4 regions of the Devosia lacusdianchii genome follow, and region 4 is predicted to be linked to each of the others. Evidence: predicted binding sites of a transcription regulator. Region 4 holds the regulator's gene; each other region holds the start of a gene.
The links. Region 4 encodes LexA, which represses DNA repair genes until DNA is damaged. Its sites were predicted from a motif close to TGTTCNNNNTGTGTTCNG; they were not measured.

Region 1 (4,608 bases), 1.1 Mb from region 4:
TGATATCAGGCGCCAGTGCATTGGCCTGACGGCAGAGCAGCGCCAGCCGCTTGGCATTGGTCCACGGCTCGGAAGCGTGAATGTCGGTCAATACGGCGACGCGGAGCGGCAGGTCGGCGGGCCAGCCCGGCGGGGTCGGCGCGTAGTGGGTAATATGAGCGCTCAAGGCTGTCGGAAGGCCAGGCCGCGCTCCGTCAGGGCCGCCGTAAGTTCGGGAAAGCTCTTGGGGCCGACGCCGTGCAGCGCCGCCACATCCTTCTGCGTCCATTTGGCCAGATCGGCGAAGGTCTTGATACCGGCATGTGCGAGCGCGCCGTGGGCCGGCCGGCTCAGCTTGACCGTACCGGCCAGAGGATCGTTGGGGCTCATTCTTCCGGCTCCTCGAACAGGCTTGCCTGCAGACCCACAAAGCCCTGCGGCACCAGCTTGCCCAAGTGCTGGAACGCGGCGCCGGTCAGCATGCGGCCGCGCGGTGTCCGCTGAATGAAGCCTTGCTGGATCAAATAGGGCTCGACGATTTCCTCGATCGCATCGCGCGGCTCGCTCAGCGCCGCCGCAATGGTCTCGATGCCAACCGGGCCGCCATTGTAGAAGTCGGCAATGGTGGTGAGGTAGCGCCGGTCGAGCTGATCGAGCCCGCGCGCATCGACGTCAAGCCGCAACAGCGCCTTGTCGGCGATGGCACGGGTAATCTCGCCGGAGCCATCGACCAGCGCAAAATCGGTCACTCGGCGTAGTAGCCGCCCGGCGATACGCGGCGTCCCGCGCGACCGGCGGGCGATTTCCATTGCGCCATCGGGCGCCATCGGCATGCCGAGCAGCCGCGCCCCGCGCTGCACGATCTGCACCAGCTCCTCGGGCGTATAGAAATTGAGCCGCACCGGTATGCCGAAGCGATCGCGCAGCGGTGTGGTCAGCAGGCCCGCGCGCGTCGTGGCCCCGACCAGCGTGAACCGCGCCAGGTCGATCCGCACCGAGCGGGCCGCGGGGCCCTCGCCAATGATCAGATCGAGCTGGAAATCCTCCATCGCCGGATAGAGCACTTCCTCGATCGCCGGATTGAGCCGGTGGATTTCGTCGATGAACAGCACATCGCGGTCTTCGAGATTGGTCAGCAGCGCCGCCAGATCTCCGGCCTTCGCAATGACAGGGCCGGATGTGGCACGGAAGCCGACGCCCAGTTCGCGCGAAATGATCTGCGCCAGCGTGGTCTTGCCCAGGCCTGGCGGACCAACAAACAGCACATGATCGAGCGCCGTACCGCGCTGCTTGGCCGCCTGGATGAAGACTTCGAGATTTGCCCGCGCCGCCGCCTGGCCAACGAACTCGGAAAAACCGGATGGGCGCAGGGAAACGTCGAGCGGATCGTCGCGACCGGCCGCGGCGGAAGTCAGATCAGTCAACTACTCAGCTCCCGCAGTCCCAGTCGGATCAGCTTCTCGGTGGGCACGCTGTCGCCTTCGCGGGCAACGATGCGCGCCAGTGCGGCGGAAGCCTGGGCGCTGGAATAGCCCAGATTGGTCAACGCCGAAACGGCGTCGGTGATAGCGCTCGAAGCATTGCCGTCACCCAGCGCCGATTGCAGGCCCAGCGTGCCCGCATCGATGCCACCGCCGGCCGGCACCTTGCCCTTGAGTTCGGTGACCACGCGAATGGCCAGCTTGGGCCCGACGCCATTGGCGCGGCCGATCATCGCCTTATCTTGCAAGGCTATCGCGCTCGAAATCTCGGAGGTAGACAGCACGGAGAGGATCGCGAGCGCCACCCGCGCGCCGACGCCTTGCACGGTCATCAGCAGGTTGAACCACGCCTTCTCCGCCTCGCTGGAAAAGCCGTAGAGGCGGATCATATCCTCGCGGACGATGGTTTCGATGAACACCACCGCCGCCTCGCCGACGCGCGGCAGCTCCTGCAGCGTGCGGCTCGAGCAGAACGCCTCGTAGCAGACCCCGCCGCAGTCGATCAGCACGAAGTCGTCGCCGAAACTGTCGACCAATCCTTTGAGTTTGCCGATCATGCCAGAGCCCTCAGCCGCTGATTGGCCACGCGGTGATGCGCATGGCAGATGGCGATGGCCAGCGCATCGGCGGCATCGGCGCCCTTGAAGTCGGCGGCCGGCATCAGTGTCTTGACCATCAGCGCCACCTGGCCTTTTTCGGCATGGCCGGTGCCGACCACGGATTTCTTGACCAGATTGGCCGCATATTCGGCCACCGGCAGGCCCCGCGCTGCCGGCGTCAGCAGAGCCACCCCGCGCGCCTGGCCCAGGATCAGCGCCGAGCGGGCGCCGGCATTGACAAAGGTCTCCTCCACCGCCGCTTCATCGGGCGCGAACCGGTCGAGCACCTCGCCCAGCGCCGCGAACAGCACGGCCAGCCGCTCCGCCAGCGAACCATCGACCGGCGGCGTCACCGTTCCAGCGCCCACAAAGGTCAGCCGGTTGCCTGTGGTCTCGATAATGCCCCAGCCGCAACGGCGCAAGCCTGGATCGATGCCGATGATTCGCGTGGGAGACGTCATGCCCAATCCTTATTGACTGAGCCGCATCCTACCAAGCCCAATGTGAACAAAAAGGCAACGGGATCGGTGGAAAACCCCGGTTCCGGTAAAATTGCATCTATCCTGCAAACACCATCTTCAAGACCTCGCCCATAGGTTCCCGCCGGGAATGCGGGGATGGTCGGATGACGGGACTTCACAAGCAGCTTCCGAAGTATGCGTGGCTTCGGATTCAGCGGGTAACTGGGGTGGTAACGGCGCTATCGATCGTCCTGTCGGTCGTCATGACCAATGCCATCATGGAAACCTTCTCGGCCGGCGTGAACGTGCAGGGCCTCGCCGTATCCATCCTCACGCCGCTGGCTCTGGGCGGCCCGATGATCTTCTTCCTGATGCTCAAGCATGAGCAATTGCGCCATGCCAACCGTCAGCTGGAAAAACTGGCCACCACCGATTGGCTGACCGCCTGCCTCAATCGCGGCGCTTTCACCCGCGCGGTCACCCAGCACCTGGGCGCATCGCGGCGCCAGGGCGCGCTGCTGTTCGTCGATGCCGACGACTTCAAGGGCGTCAATGACCGTTTCGGCCACGACCAGGGCGACGAGGCCCTGCGCCTGCTGGCCGCCGCGATCCAGGTCGCGGTATCTGAAGGCGGTATCGTCGGGCGGCTGGGCGGCGAGGAGTTCGGCGTTTTCCTCCCCGATGCCGATCCGGTGGCCGCCGACCGGGCAGCCGAGCAGATCCGCAGCATGGTGGCGGCGATCGCCTTCGAGCCCGGGGGAATGCCCTGCCCGCTATCGGTGAGCATCGGCGGAACGACATTTGCCGGCCCGGCCGAATTCTCCGAACTCTATCGGCTGGCCGACCAACGCCTATACGACGCCAAGAATAGCGGCCGCGACTGCGTCGCCATGATGCAGGCCGCTTGACCATGGAGAGCAGCCCCACCTGAGCCGACCCGACCAATGCAATGCCCCGCCCGCCACCGGCCCCACGGCTCGGAGGCGAACCCTCATTTTAGCCAAGAGATTGCGCCCTCATGCTGCCTTCCAAGACTTTGACTGCCCTGCAGAGCTGGTCCAGTGTCGGCCGCTGGACCTTCTTCGGGACGCTGGCCTGCGTCGCCGTGTCGGTGCTGTTCAACGCGCTGTTCTTCGACGATCTGGGCTATGAGGCGCTGCGGCGGTCGATCATCAGCGCCACGGTGCTGCCCATAGCGCTCGGGCTGCCGCTGTTCTGCTACATGAGCATGCGCATACGCGGCCTTGCCATCACCAATGTGCGCCTGGGCATGGTAGCGCGCACCGATAGCCTCACTGCCTGCCTCAACCGCGGGGCCTTTACCGCCAAGGTCAGCCTGCTGCTGTCGCAACGCAAGCCCGGCAGCACCGGCGCTCTGCTGATGATCGACGCCGATAACTTCAAGGCCATCAACGATCTGTTCGGTCACGATGCCGGCGACGAGGCCCTGACCATCATCGCACGCTCCATTCGCGCCATTCTGCGCGCCGGCGACCTGGTCGGACGCATGGGCGGCGAGGAATTCGGCGTCTATTTGCCCGGCGTCGACCAGCGCGGCGCCGAAGCTATTGCCGAGCGCATCCGCCGTTCGGTCAACCTGGCGGCTTTCGCGCCGGAGGGCCGCCAGCGTCCGCTGTCGGTCAGCGTTGGCGGCGCGGTGTTCGAGGGGCCAGCCAGCTTTACCGAGCTGTTCCGCATTGCCGACCAGCGCCTCTATGGCGCCAAGCAAGCCGGGCGCAACCGCACCACCGTCGCTCATTTCGACGACCATCCGGTGATCGGCATCAAGCGCAGCGCATGAAAAAAGGCGGCGCCGTGTGGCACCGCCCTGATCATTCAAAACCTGCGGCTCAGCTTTCTAGCTTGGCGGCTTCTTCGTCGCTCATATCGAAGTTCGAATAGACGTTCTGCACGTCATCGTCTTCCTCGAGCGTCGAAATCAACTTCATCAGCGTCGCGCCCTTTTCGGCGTCGATCGGCGTATTGGTTTGCGGCTTCCAGATGGCCTTGACCGACTCGGCCTCGCCCAGAACCTTTTCCAGCGCCGCGGCAACTTCCACCATCGCCTCGAACGAGGTGGTGATGTAG
Region 2 (4,608 bases), 1.1 Mb from region 4:
GCTGCCGCGCAGCTTGCTGATGGTCGCCGCCTTGCCCAAGAGGCTATATGCTGCGGTTGCGCCGAGCGCCACGATGACCTTGGGTTTGACGAAACCGATCTCGAGCTTGAGCCAGAACTTGCAGGCCTGAACCTCGCCGCCATCGGGCCGCTGGTGAATGCGGCGCTTGCCGCGCGGCTCGAACTTGAAGTGCTTGACCGCATTGGTGACATAGACGCGACTGCGGTCGATGCCGACCTTCGCAACCGCCGCGTCGAGCACCTTGCCGGCCGGTCCGACAAAGGGCTTTCCCGCCAGGTCTTCCTGATCGCCAGGCTGTTCGCCGACAAACATGACTTCGGCGTGCTCGGGCCCTTCGCCGAACACCGCCTGCGTGGCATTTTGGTGAAGCGGGCAGCGCCGGCAATCCTGGACGGCAACGCGGGCTTCAGCAAGGCTGGCGATTTCGGCTGAATCTTCAGCAGCTTCCGGCGTCCGAGCCTGCTGCCGGAGGTGGCGCGAGGGCGGTTGCGTCGCCGTGCGCTCGATCATCTCTGCCTCCATCTGTCTGGCGCCTCGGATCAGGGGTGCAATGAGCTCGGCCTCCGGCAGGTTGCGCCAGTACTTGACCGGCATTTCCGATTTCATCATCGAAACCTTGAGCCGGGCCGGATTGAAGATGGAGGAAAAATACGTCTTCCAATCGGCCTCGACCGCGTCGTCCAGCGGGACGTCGGAGCGCTGGCCGCCCGGGCCGAACGCAAGGCTTTCGCCGTCCCAATAGGCGCTGCGATAAGGGGTGACGATAGCCCAGATCATGCCATCGAAGCGTCGCGCAAAGAAAGGCGCGGTCGCCTCCAGCGTGTAGTGCTCGGGCTCGAACCAGGCGGCATAGCGCTCGAGGCCAGAATCGTCGGCGATGGATTTGAAGCGCACAAAGGCCTTCATCTTGTGGCTGTCGCGATGCACCGCCGACACCCACTTGGTGAGCGAACCAGTATCACCTGACGCCGCATTCGCCAGCAATTGCCTGTCGCGCTGCAGGTCCCACAGCAGGCGATAGAGCACGGCGAAGCGCGCGGGATCGCTGTGGCAGATGGCCTGCTCGGCCAGATCGAGGAATTGGCGGGGGACAAATCCCACTGGACGATCAACCTGCCGCACTACTGGCGGTTCCACGCTGTCGAGAAGACCGCTCGCATCATCCTGCATGCGCCACTCGACCTCATCGGGGGATAGGTCGACCGCCAGCAATTGCCGAGCATGGCCACGCCACTCGGCAAAATCGTTAGGCGATTGCAACCGGACGACATGCATTAGAACAGGCTCAACTGCTCGGGCTCCGGCGTCAGCCGGGCCCGCAGGCGGTGATCGTCGGTCAACCCGCCGGGATTCCAGTCGGCGGCCTCGATGAATGGGCGCACCTTGTCGATCGAACCGGCAATGCGCGCCACGTCGTCGAGCCGCAGGCGATGATGCCGGCGGGTGGAAAGAATGCGGTCGATGCTGCGCGTCCCCAGCCCTGGCACGCGCAACAGCATCTCGCGATCGGCCCGGTTGACGTCCACCGGAAACCGCGCCCGGCTCTTCAGCGCCCAGGCAAGCTTGGGGTCGATATTGAGATCGAGCAATCCATCCTGCCCGCCGGCAATGATCTCGGGCACGTCAAAGCCATAGAAGCGAATGAGCCAGTCGGCCTGGTACAACCGATGTTCCCGCATCAATGGCGGCGGCCGCAGCGGCAATCGGGAACTGGCATCGGGAATGGGCGAAAACGCCGAGTAATAGACCCGGCGCAGCCGGTACCCCGAATAGAGCCCGGCCGCACGATTGAGGATGGCCCCGTCATCGGCCGCGTCGGCGCCGACGATCATCTGTGTCGATTGGCCCGCCGGAGCGAACTTGGGCGGCTTGGCTCTCGCCTTCTTGTCCGGCTCGGCCTCGTCGAGCTTGCCGCGCACACGGGCCATGGCGGTGCGAATTTCGCTTGGCTTCTTCTCCGGCGCCAGCACTTGGAGACCGATATCGGTCGGCATCTCGATATTGGTCGAAAGCCGATCCGCCCACCGCCCCGCCTCCGCCAGCAGTTCCGGCGCCGCATTGGGGATGATCTTGAGATGGATATAGCCGGCGAAATGGTAGTCCTCGCGCAGCGACCGCGCCACCTGCACCAGCTCTTCCATCGTATAGTCCGGCGACCGGATGATGCCCGAGGATAGGAACAGCCCTTCGATATAGTTGCGCTTGTAGAAGTCCAGCGTCAGCCGCACCACCTCCTCGACGCTGAACCGCGCCCGGGCGACGTTGGAGGATGAGCGGTTGACGCAATAGATGCAGTCGTAGACGCAGAAGTTGGTCAGCAGTATCTTGAGCAGGCTGATGCAGCGCCCGTCCGGCGCATAGGAGTGGCAAATGCCGCTGCCCTCGGTCGAGCCGATGCCGCCCGTACCGGCGCTGTTGCGTTTTTCCGAACCGCTGGAGGCACAGGATGCATCATATTTAGCGGCATCGGACAGGATCGCCAGCTTACGACGCAAGGTCAGCGCGGTCATTTCTGTTCCCTTTATGTTCATGGAACAGATAGCGCAGATCACGGATTCGGCGCATGTCAAAATGACATGTGTCCGGGATTTGTGATCGACGTAGCGCCAAGCGCGAGACCAACCGGCGAAGTTCGCCGGCTGGCCGTCATCTCATGAGCGGGCGAGAATATCCTTGGCGCCGGCAACCAATTGCTCGCCGCCTTCCTGCGGCGTCTTGGCCCCGAAACCGATTTCCTGGCTCAGTGTCCGCAGCAGCGATAGATCGATTTCGCCCGCCGCGGCTGGCGGCGGCGGCGGAATGTCGCCCATCAACGGCCCCAGATTGTCGAAGAAGTCGATGGTGACGCGCTCCAAGTCGGAGAGATCGCCGACGATGTGTTCGCGGGACGCGGCCGAACACGGAATGCCACGCTCGAGACCCAGCAGCTTGGCCGCCCCCAGGTCGCGGACGAAGAAATTCGCCAGATCCACCGCACGGTCCTTGGCGGTCGAGTTCTGCGACAGCGTCCAGAACATGGTGGGCTTGCGATAATGCCCGCCCGCCCCACCGGCCTCGGCCAGCGGCATATTGGTGACGGTGAGCTTGTCCTGCGCCAAAGCCTGGTAGGCGATGAGTTCGTTGACGCCGGTAATGCCCGTCGCGGCGCGCCCGGTGATCAGCATGCTGGTATCGATCGTGCCGGTGGACAGCGCCTGGGTCTCGGCGGTGACGCAAGCCTGCTTGTCGCGCAGATCGGCCCAGAGCGTGAACCATTCGGCGGCATCTATAGCCTCGAAAGCCAGCTCACCCTCGGGCGTATAAAGCGCCTTGCCGCGCTGGCGCAGCCAGTTTTCCAGTGCTGGCTCGCTGCCCGAAGCATCGAGCAGCATCCGCATCTCGCCATTGGCCGCATTGAAGGCCTCCGCCATTCCGGCAAGATCGGCATAGGTCGTGGTGGCGCCCGGAACCGGCAGTCCGGCCCGCTCGAAGGCGCTGACATTGGTCTGAAGACAGAAGCCGCCTGCCCCCAGGCTCACGCCATAGAGCTTGCCATCGACCTTGCCGGCCGCAACCTGGTCGGCGTCGAAATCGCCAAGGTCCAACACGTTGCCCAGATAGTCGTCGAGTGGCGCCAAGACGCCGCGCCGGCCGTATTCGACGATATAGCGATAATCCATCTGGATCAGGTCAGGCGCATTGCCGCCCGCCATCTGCGTTGCCACCTTGGTCCAGTAATCGTTGAACCCGAGGAATTCACTGGCAACGGCCGCCTCCCCGCGCGCTTGCTGGAACAGGTCGAACACCGCGAATGTGCGGTCGGCACGCGCCTGCCCGCCCCAGAAGATGGCGCGGAGCGCCTCCTGCTGCGCATGGGCGAGCCCCGGGAGCACCGACGCCCCCATCAGCGCGGCCGCCCCTTGCAGCCATTGCCTGCGATTGATCGTCATTTCGTCTCCTCCTGGCTCTTTTGAGCATTGATCTGGGCGAGCTGCCGGTCCTCTCCCGGCGTCGTGCCGAAATAGGATTTGTACTGGCGCGAGAAATACTGCGTGCTCGAATAGCCCAGCAGCGAGCAGATCTCGCCGATGCTCATCGAGGTGGTCTGCAACAGGTCGCGCGCCTTGAGCAGCTTGGTCGATTTGACGAAACGCGCCGGGCTGACCCCGAATAACCGCCGGAAGGTGCGGGTGAAATGCGACCGGCTGCGAAAGACATGGTCCGCCAGCTCGGCGATATCGTCATGTTCGGCCGGCATTTCGAGCACCTTGTTGGCCAGTTCAATGACGTCGCGATCGAGGCGCGACGTCGGCGCATCCGATTGCTGCATCTGCCGGGCCGCCGCATGCAGATCGTCGAGGACGGCCCGTAGCAGCGTCGCCGCGCGCCGGCCGGTATCAGCCATGCCCGCCAGCTCCGCTGCATGCAATTGCACGATCTTGCGCGTCACCGCGTCGATGAACAGGAAGTCGGGCGTCCAGCACCAGACCGGCGGCAGTGGCGCGTCCGAACCGGCATAGCTATAGTTGAGAAACGTCACCCCCAGCCGGTTGGCCGGGTTGTGGCTGGCCTGATAGACGCCATCGGGCCGCATCACACAGATCATGC
Region 3 (4,608 bases), 410 kb from region 4:
TCACCTGACGCTGCGTGCCGTCCTCGTTCTTCTCGTCGGCGAATTCGACCAGGGCAATGCCATCGGCCAGCTTCAGCGCCGTCTCGAAACTCTCGGCTAGGCGGCCGGAAATATCGGGCCCGACCACGATGCGGTCCACCACGACTTCGATGTCATGCTTGATCTTCTTGTCGAGGGCAGGCGCATCCTCGATCTCGTGATACTGGCCATCGATCTTGACGCGCTGGAAGCCCTTGCGCATCAGGTCCGCCAGTTCCTTCTTGTACTCACCCTTGCGACCGCGCGCGATCGGCGCCAGCAGGTAGAGCCGCGTGTCGGCAGGCATTTCCAGCACCTTGTCGACCATCTGGCTGACGGTCTGGCTTTCGATCGGCAGGCCGGTGGCTGGCGAATAGGGAATACCGACGCGCGCAAAGAGCAGGCGCAGATAGTCGTAGATCTCCGTCACCGTGCCAACGGTAGAGCGCGGGTTACGCGACGTGGTCTTCTGCTCGATGGAAATGGCCGGCGACAGGCCCTCGATGTGCTCCACATCGGGCTTCTGCATCATTTCGAGGAACTGCCGGGCATAGGCCGACAGCGACTCCACGTAGCGGCGCTGCCCCTCGGCATAGATGGTGTCGAAGGCGAGCGAGGACTTGCCCGAGCCGGAGAGGCCGGTCATCACGATCAGGCTGTCGCGTGGCAGCTTGAGGTCGATGCCCTTGAGATTGTGCTCGCGGGCGCCGCGCACGATGATCTCACGGTTCTGGCTGGGCTTTGGCGTCATCATATCAGTCCATGGCTCGGTGCGCCAAACGGCAGCACGGCGGCAAAGTCGTAAACGGGCATGAGGTTAGGAAGACCAGACAGATAGGCGTAGGTACCTTCTGCCGCAAGCGGGGCAGGCGCATGGCCGCCCCGCGTACCAGTCACCTTAGCGTGTGGCGAGGGGCTTGCCAAAGCGGCAATCACTATCGTGAACATAAGCGGAACAATCGGGATTCGGTCAAGGCCCGACATGCTGCGTCACTCCGTGCCAGGCCGTAAAAAGCGCCACGACCACAAACAACGCGCCAGCGCCGCGGCCGATCCAGATCGTAACCTGGGGGTTACCGACCAGTGCGTCGCGGCCTTTTCCGGCGGCCAGCGCCAGTGCGCCGTAGATAAGAAACTGCATCGCGACGGTCATCACGCCCATGACCAGGGCCTGCGACCAGATCGGTCCATATTCGGGCTTGATGAATTGGGGAAACACCGCCAGCACGAACAGATAGGCCTTGGGATTGAGAAGGCAGGTGATCAGCCCCTGCCGGAACGCCACCCAGTCAGACCGGCTCTTGGCCTGGCCGATACTGTCCACCGTGATCGAGCTGCGCAGCAGGGTGTAGCCAATCCAGGCCATGTAGGCAGCGCCGACCAGGATCATGCCCTGGAACAGCATGGTGGGAAGCTGCGTCAGCACCCCGACCGCCAGCGCACCGAACAGCGTATGCACCGCTCCGCCCAACATGATTCCGCCAACGGCGGCAAAGCCGGTGCGGCGCCCTCCGGTCAGCGCATTGGCGATGACGAAGAACATGTCCATGCCCGGCACCACGATGATGCCGAACAACAGGACCAGATAGATCCATAAAGCTTCACTGTAACCCATCGCCCCGCCGCTTGCCTCCGCGCGAGGACGATGTCGGCCAACCCTGCTGACATCCTGTGTCAGCAGGGTTGGTGTTTTGCCCCACGGTCCAGGTCAACGGGCAAAGCGGTCGCGATAGGCCTGGGGACTGACGCCGACGCGGGGCGTGCTCGCATGCAAACCTCATGTGATGAGCGGCTTGTCTTGGTGGCGTGCTTTCGCCCGGACTAGGCGACAAGGTTGGAGGAGGCGAACTCCCGCCGGTCTTGACTGTGGCGATCGAGTGGAACATAATGAGAACAAATGTGCTGTTCACAACTCTGCCAAGGCCTCGGACGGAGCCCCTGCGGCGGAGTAGAGTGGCGGCCGCTATGTAAGTGAGCGTCCCGAGCGGCAGAGGCCCTCGGGACTGAATCGAAAGGAATGAGCGATGGCAGGCAGTGTGAACAAGGTCATCCTGGTCGGCAATCTCGGTGCGGATCCGGAAGTGCGCAATCTTCCCAGCGGGGGCAAGGTGGTGAACCTGTCGATCGCGACCTCGGAAAACTGGAAAGACAAGAATACCGGCGAACGCCGCGAGAAGACCGAGTGGCACCGTGTGGTGATCTTCTCGGAAGGTCTGGCCCGCGTGGCCGAGAGCTACCTTAAAAAGGGCAGCAAGGTTTATCTCGAAGGCCAGTTGCAGACGCGCAAGTGGCAGGACCAGTCCGGCCAGGACAAGTATTCCACCGAGATCGTGCTGCAGGGCTTCAACTCCAATATGACCCTGCTTGATGGTCGTGGCGAAGGCGGCGGTGCCGGCGATAGTGACGGCGGCTTCCGCGGCGTCGACAATGGCGGTGGTTTCCGCGGCGCCCGCGACAACAATGGCGGCGGCGGTGCCCAGCGCCCACGTGCCAACGCCCCGGCCTTCGAGCCCGGCGGCATGGACGACGATATCCCGTTCTAAGGAGCGGGACTATACGCTGACAAATGGGTCGCCTTGGCGGCCCATTTTTGTCGGGGGCAGGGTGCTCTCAGGCGGCGAAGGTGCGGCTGGTGGCGCGACCGGCGGCTTTGGCGGCGTAGAGGGCAATATCGGCGTGGCGGAACAGCTGTTCCGATGAGCCGCCGCGATAATGCGCTACCCCGACCGAGGCACCAAGGCTAAGCGTCTGGCCCAGGCGCGTGACCGGGCGGCGCATCACTCGCACGATCGTTTCGGCCAGATGTTCGACATCATCAGGTGATCCGGCGTCGTTGAGCAGGACAGCGAATTCGTCGCCGCCGATGCGGGCTACCAGTTCTGCACCGCTACAGCTTTCCAGCAATCGCAGGGCCGCTTCCTTGAGGCACTCGTCGCCCAGCGCGTGGCCATAGGTGTCGTTGACCTGCTTGAAGCCGTCGAGATCGACCAGCAGCAGCGCGTCGATGTTGCCGCGCCCCTCGTCCAGCGCAGCGAGCCGCGCCTGAAACAGGCTACGATTGGCGAGGCCGGTCATCACGTCGAATTCGGCGAGATAGCGGGTGCGATCGGCCAAGAGCTTTTCTTCGGTAATGTCCTGCTTCATGCCGAAAATGCGGTGCGCGAGGCCGTCGCGGCTCTCGACCGCTCCGGTCAGCCGCATCCATCGCCGCTTGCCTGATGTGGTGATGATCTCGCAGTTGAGGGCAAAGTCGGTGCAGGTGGCGATGGCCCTGGCGCGCGCCGCTTCCATCTCCAGGCGGGACTTTTCGGTGTAGAGCGCCAGCGTCATTTCGCGCGTGACCGGCGTGTTACGGGGGATCTCGAACAGATCATAGACGCCATTGGTCCAGATCAGGCTGCTGTCGCTGAGGTTGCACTGCCAGATGCCGATGCGTGCTGTCGCCGAGGCGCGGTCGAACAGGTTGCGCCGATGCTCTTCGAGCGCCGCATAGTCGGCGATAGCGCGGCTTTGTGACTCGATCTGCCGGCGCTGCTGAGTGATAGCGGCCCGCGCGAGGACCTCACCCGCCAGCGCGGCAAGAGTGGTAGCCATCATGGCGCTGCGGGGGCGTGGATCGAACAGGCTCAACAATTGCGCCGGACGATCGTCGTGGGCCGGTAGCACGATGCCGACATAGAAGCGCGGATACTGCCCAGCATCGGCAATGACCAGCGGCCTTCCCGCTGCAATGGCGCGAGCTTCGAGCGCCGCGAGATCTGCATCGGCCCCTGCTGCGGCAACGACGATCGATATGTCCGCGGCAATGCTGCTGAGTCGCGCGCCGGCAATGCCGAGCAGCGCACATAAACGCTGCAATCGCAGATCAATCGCCTCGTCCCGTCGCGTTTCGGCGGCGGGCGTCTGCAATGCGAAAGCTGCGGTCGCGGCGAGGCTGCGCAATTGGACGTTCCCGGATAGGCCGGGAAGGCTAGCGCGAGCTTGGTTAAGACTTCCTCAGCCACAGGCCGCTGAGATTGAAAACAATCAGCCGCGTTACTTGCTGAACGGCACTTCAGCGCGGAGGCTGTCGCCGCTGTCGACATAGACCACCTCGAACACCACGTTGATTGCCTCATTGCTGAGGGTGATTTGGGCGGAGATGTTGATGTCCTTGCCCTCTTCGTCTTCGTCGCGCTCGCGCAGGTTGAACACCAGGCCACCGCCGCGCTTCTGGCCGACGGCTATGCCGGTGAAAGTGGCGTTCGAGCTCATGGCGGCTTCGAAGCGCTTGTTGGCCTCCACATAGGCCATGGTGCCCGCAACCGACAGTTGAGTGCCTGCCAGCGTGCAGCGGCCGTTATAGTTGACCTTGTCCTGGTTGCCCTGCGTCAGCGCCAGACGGCAGACGACCGTCTCCGTATTCGCGCCGATCAATACGCCACGCCCGCGCCAGTCACCCAGATAGGACTGCAGCAGGGCGACGTCGGCAGGAGCGGCGAAGGCCGGAGCGCTGGCTGCGCCGGCCGAAACAAGCAGACCCGCCAGCGCGATCATGCGCGACAGGGGTGCGAAATAGGTCATTGCGGTAAGCCTCCAGTAAAATCTTGC
Region 4 (4,608 bases):
GATTCAGGACGACAAGGTCATCCGTCACTTCGACAACCCGCTCAAGACCGATGCGGGCTTCCTCGTGCTGCGCGGTAATCTCTTCGACAACGCCATCATGAAGACATCAGTGATCTCGTCGGAATTCCGCGAGCGCTACCTCAACAACCCCGAACATCCGGGCATGTTCGAAGGCAAGGCGGTGGTGTTCGACGGGCCGGAGGACTACCACCACCGGATCGACGATCCGTCGCTCGAAATCGACGAAAACACGCTGCTGTTCATGCGCGGTGCCGGCCCTATCGGCTATCCGGGTGCTGCCGAGGTCGTGAACATGCGGCCGCCATCCTACCTGATCAAGAAGGGCATTCACGCCCTGGCCTGTATCGGCGACGGCCGGCAGTCGGGCACGTCGGGCTCGCCCTCGATCCTCAACGCTTCGCCGGAAGCGGCGGCCGGTGGCAATCTCGCTATCCTGCGTACCGGCGACCGGGTGCGGATTGACCTTAACAAGGGCCAGGCCAATATCCTGATCTCTGACGAGGAAATCGCGACCCGCCGGGCCGACCTGGAAGCCACCGGCGGTTACAAGTTCCCCAAGCACCAGACGCCGTGGCAGGAAATCCAGCGCGGCATTGTCGACCAGCTCGGCAATGGCGCAGTGCTCAAGCCCGCTGTGGCCTATCAGCGCATCGCCCAGACCAACGGCGTACCGCGGGATAATCACTAAGGTTCGCGGGTCGGCAAACCAAAAGGCCCGCTCTTCGGCGGGCCTTTTTCTTGCCGGCTACTGTGAATTCGCGTCGATGCGCTGCCTAAGACATGGCGCGCTCTGTCGCGTTCGCCGCAGCCTGTCGAACCACGAGGTCGTGGCACCCAAGCCTCCACTCGCTCGATCTCGTGGTTCGATAAGCGCGCCGTGAGGTCTCCGATAGTGAGGCGGATCAACCGCGACGCGCCTCGAACCGCCCTTCGGTTCCATCCTCATCGCCCGGCTTGTCCGGGTGATCGATGCTTCAGCACGTGCGGAGAAATGGACTGCTTGGCCAGGCCGGGCAATGACGATCCACAAATGGATCGCTCAGTCCAGCGCCTTAGGCCGGTCCGACATCCTACCACCTAGCGAAGCCGGGCATTGGTCACCGGGGTGGGCTGAGATGTTCGTGCACGATCTTCCAGCCGTCCGGCCGCTTCGCCAAAACCGAGGTTCCGCGACCTGAGCCGGCTTCGCGCTTGCCATTGACGGTGGCCTGCCAATGAAAGGTGTATGCAACTGGCTGCACCGTCGCCTGCCGCGATCCAGCGTAGCGCCTCGATTCGATAGATTTCTTCGGTCAGAACAGCCCAAGTTGCCTCGAAGGCCGCCCGGATCGCCGCCAGGCCGCTATGGGAGCCGTCGCTAAACCAGAACACTGCATCATCAGCGATTAGCGGCGCGACATCACCGAAATCGTGATGGTTGATCCGCTCGGCATATTCGGCCATCACCGCCGCCGCTTCCGCAGCAATATGCTCTGGGTTGGAGGCCCCATCGCTCAAAGCCCGGCCTCCTGAACTCAGTCGCCGGCAAGGCGCGTGTTCACCGTAGTCCAGCGGCCGCTGGGGTCGCATTGCAGCAGCAGGCTGTCGTTGTTGCGTATGCCAACCACGGCACCGATCGAGGAAAACTTGTCCTCGAGCACGCAACCGACCACTGGGGTATCGGGCTCGCCCGCTTCCCAGCCGGTTCCGGCGCGGCAGACGGCGACACCGCCGCCTGCATTGATACCGACGCCCGCCGTGAAGGCCACGTCGCCGACCCAGCAGCGAGTCTCGCGTGCGGACACTTCCTGCGCAAGCGACGGGCCGCCCTGCGCTGCAACCAGCATCAGGGCCAGAAGCAGCGCGGCGCGCATCAGTACTTCCTCAACAGGCCAACAAGGCGTCCCTGAACCTTGACGCGATCAGGCGGGAAAATGCGTGTTTCGTAAGCCGGGTTGGCGGCTTCGAGAGCGATGGTATTTCCCTTGCGACGCAAGCGCTTGAGGGTCGCTTCTTCATCATCCACGAGAGCAACGATGATCTCGCCTGTGCTGGCGGCATCCTGCTTCTTGATCAGCACGGTATCGCCATCGAAAATGCCGGCCTCGATCATCGAGTCACCGCGCACTTCGAGTGCATAATGTTCGCCGGCGCCGAGCATTTCGGGCGGCACCATGATGGTGTGGGAATGGGTCTGAATCGCCTCGATCGGCGTGCCGGCCGCGATCCGTCCCATAACAGGAATGGAAATTGGTCGCGCATAGTCCTCGCCAGAGGATACGCGCGCGGGAGGCGACGCCACCTTGCCCAGATTGCCTTCGATAACCGATGGCTCGAAGCGCGCCTTGCGGCCGCCGAGCGAGGGGTTCATCGAATCGGGGAGCTTGACCACCTCCAGTGCGCGGGCCCGATTGGGCAGGCGGCGGATGAAGCCGCGTTCTTCGAGCGCGGTGATCAGCCGATGGATGCCAGACTTGGACGCCAGATCGAGCGCATCCTTCATCTCATCGAACGATGGCGGGATGCCGCTTTCCTTCATCCTCTCGTGGATGAACATCAGCAGCTCGTGTTGTTTGCGCGTCAGCATTGGCCCCTCGGAAACAGAATCGGAACATAGGCAGAACGACTATACGTGTTCCAGTTATGTTCTGCAATATGCTGATATGCTCATCAGTCTTGCGGGCGCCAAGACAATCAGAACGCGTCGATGGCGAGCGCTTCGACAATCGTTCCTGCGTCTTGCCCCGGATCGAATTCAGGTTGGACAATCAGCATTTCTGCCTGGGCCAAAGACGAAGTATGGCCGCTGTCGGTCTGCGATATCGGGAAAAGCTCTGGTCCGGTCGGCGTATGGATGAGCTGTGCGCGCATGAAGTGGCGGCGCGCTGTATTGGCTGGCGTCGGGCCGGCCAGCGGAAGATACCATTTGCTGAGGCCCGTATATCCAACCCAGCGGCGCAGGGCGGGTTTAATGAAGACGATGGCCGTGACCATGGCCGACACGGGATTGCCTGGTAGGCCGAAGATCAGTGTCTTGCCGCGGGTGCCGAACATCAGCGGCTTGCCGGGGCGCATGTTGATCTTCCAGAAGTCGAGGGTTACGCCGAGTTCGACGAGGATCTCCTGGACGATGTCATGATCGCCGACGCTGGCGCCGCCAGTCGTGATCAGGATGTCGGGCTCGGCTGCGAAGATGGTCTCCAGCGTTTGCCGGAGGGCGGCGCGATCGTCGCGGGCTATGCCGTAGTCGGTGACTGTTTCGGCATAAGGATGGAGCAAGGGGCGGAGGCCGAAGCTATTAGAGGCGACGATCTGGTCGGGGCCCAGCGCGGTGCCGGGCAAAACCAGTTCGTCGCCGGTGGCCAGCAGGGCAATGGCCGGGCGCCGAGCTACGACAAGGCTATCGGCATTGGCGGCAGCGGCCACGGCCAGTTGCACCGGTGCCAGGCGGACGCCGGGATCGATGAGTTGGTCCCCGGTGGCGAAGTCGTTGCCGAGCGGGCGGACACTGTGGCCCTGGCGCGGGCGGGTGTTGAAGCGGACCATGCCGCCCTCGGCCTCGGCTTCTTCCTGCATGATCACCGTATCAGCGCCCGGAGGGACTGGGGCGCCGGTGAAGATGCGGACAGTCTGACCGGCCTCTATCGATCCGCCATAAGCAGCGCCGGCTTGCGAGGTTCCGACCATGGTGAGGCGGTGGCCGTCGACAATGTCCGCTGCGCGGACGGCGTAGCCGTCCATGGCGCTGGCATTGAAAGGCGGCTGATCGTGCCGCGCAACCACCGGTTCCAGCAGAACCCGCCCCGCGGCGTCCGCCAGGCGGACGCTCTTACCCACGGGGGCGGGGACCCGCTTGAGGATGGCCGCAATGGCGTCGTCGACGGGGAGCAGGCTCATGGCCGGGTGAAGTCACCGGATTTGCCGCCGGATTTTTCCATGAGGCAGATGTCTGATATGACCATGGCCCGGTCGATGGCCTTGGCCATGTCGTAAAGGGTGAGCGCTGCTGTCGAGGCGGCAACGAGCGCTTCCATTTCGACGCCCGTCTGGCCGGTGGTTTCCGCCGTCGCGCGGACCTGGATGGCGTCGGCGCCATCAGCCTCAATGTCGACGCTGACCTTGGTCAGCGGGATGGGGTGGCAGAGCGGGATCAGGTCGCTGGTCTTTTTGGCGGCCATGATGCCGGCGATGCGGGCAACGGCAAGCGCGTCACCCTTCTTGAGAGCGCCGCCCATGATCGCCGTTACCGTTTCAGGCTGGGCGATGATCCGCGCCTGGGCCACCGCGCGGCGCTTGGTGCTCGCCTTGTCGCCGATGTCGACGATATGCGCTTCGCCCTTGGCGTTGAGATGGGTCAGGCCTGCGGCCATCAGCGGACCGCCTGCGGTGCGCCCATCAGCAGGGCGCGGGTTGCCGCGACGACATCGTCCTGCCGCATCAGGCTCTCGCCGACCAGGAAGGTGCCGATATTGGCGTCGCGATCGAGCTTAAGGATATGCTCGTGGGTGACGATGCCGCTTTCGCTCACCAGCAGGGTGCCCTTGGGCACGCCGACGGCGAGGTTGATGGAGGTATCGAGCGTGGTCTCGAAGGTGCGCAGATTGCGGT

Region 1: the regulator LexA is predicted to act here: its motif matches at 2,563-2,580, upstream of ruvC (crossover junction endodeoxyribonuclease RuvC).
Region 2: the regulator LexA is predicted to act here: its motif matches at 2,535-2,552, upstream of MF606_RS16110 (putative DNA modification/repair radical SAM protein).
Region 3: the regulator LexA is predicted to act here: its motif matches at 1,897-1,914, upstream of ssb (single-stranded DNA-binding protein).

What each region holds. Positions count from the first base shown of each region.
Region 1 covers NZ_CP092483.1:3,344,908-3,349,515, forward strand. The annotation lists gene MF606_RS16470 (metallophosphoesterase) at 1-166, opposite strand, end outside; gene MF606_RS16475 (DNA-directed RNA polymerase subunit alpha C-terminal domain-containing protein) at 163-369, opposite strand; gene ruvB (Holliday junction branch migration DNA helicase RuvB) at 366-1,403, opposite strand; gene ruvA (Holliday junction branch migration protein RuvA) at 1,400-2,017, opposite strand; gene ruvC (crossover junction endodeoxyribonuclease RuvC) at 2,014-2,520, opposite strand; gene MF606_RS16495 (GGDEF domain-containing protein) at 2,685-3,428, shown strand; gene MF606_RS16500 (GGDEF domain-containing protein) at 3,539-4,321, shown strand; gene MF606_RS16505 (YebC/PmpR family DNA-binding transcriptional regulator) at 4,371-4,608, opposite strand, start outside.
Region 2 covers NZ_CP092483.1:3,268,225-3,272,832, forward strand. The annotation lists gene MF606_RS16105 (UdgX family uracil-DNA binding protein) at 1-1,296, opposite strand, end outside; gene MF606_RS16110 (putative DNA modification/repair radical SAM protein) at 1,296-2,531, opposite strand; gene MF606_RS16115 (ABC transporter substrate-binding protein) at 2,673-3,950, opposite strand; gene MF606_RS16120 (helix-turn-helix domain-containing protein) at 3,947-4,608, opposite strand, start outside.
Region 3 covers NZ_CP092483.1:1,792,713-1,797,320, forward strand. The annotation lists gene uvrA (excinuclease ABC subunit UvrA) at 1-772, opposite strand, end outside; gene MF606_RS08565 (LysE family translocator) at 989-1,633, opposite strand; gene ssb (single-stranded DNA-binding protein) at 2,043-2,561, shown strand; gene MF606_RS08575 (GGDEF domain-containing protein) at 2,629-3,960, opposite strand; gene MF606_RS08580 (hypothetical protein) at 4,054-4,581, opposite strand.
Region 4 covers NZ_CP092483.1:2,202,206-2,206,813, reverse strand. The annotation lists gene MF606_RS10755 (IlvD/Edd family dehydratase) at 1-709, shown strand, start outside; gene MF606_RS21745 (nuclear transport factor 2 family protein) at 1,099-1,518, opposite strand; gene MF606_RS10740 (hypothetical protein) at 1,536-1,874, opposite strand; gene lexA (transcriptional repressor LexA) at 1,874-2,587, opposite strand; gene MF606_RS10730 (molybdopterin molybdotransferase MoeA) at 2,695-3,897, opposite strand; gene moaC (cyclic pyranopterin monophosphate synthase MoaC) at 3,894-4,370, opposite strand; gene trpC (indole-3-glycerol phosphate synthase TrpC) at 4,370-4,608, opposite strand, start outside.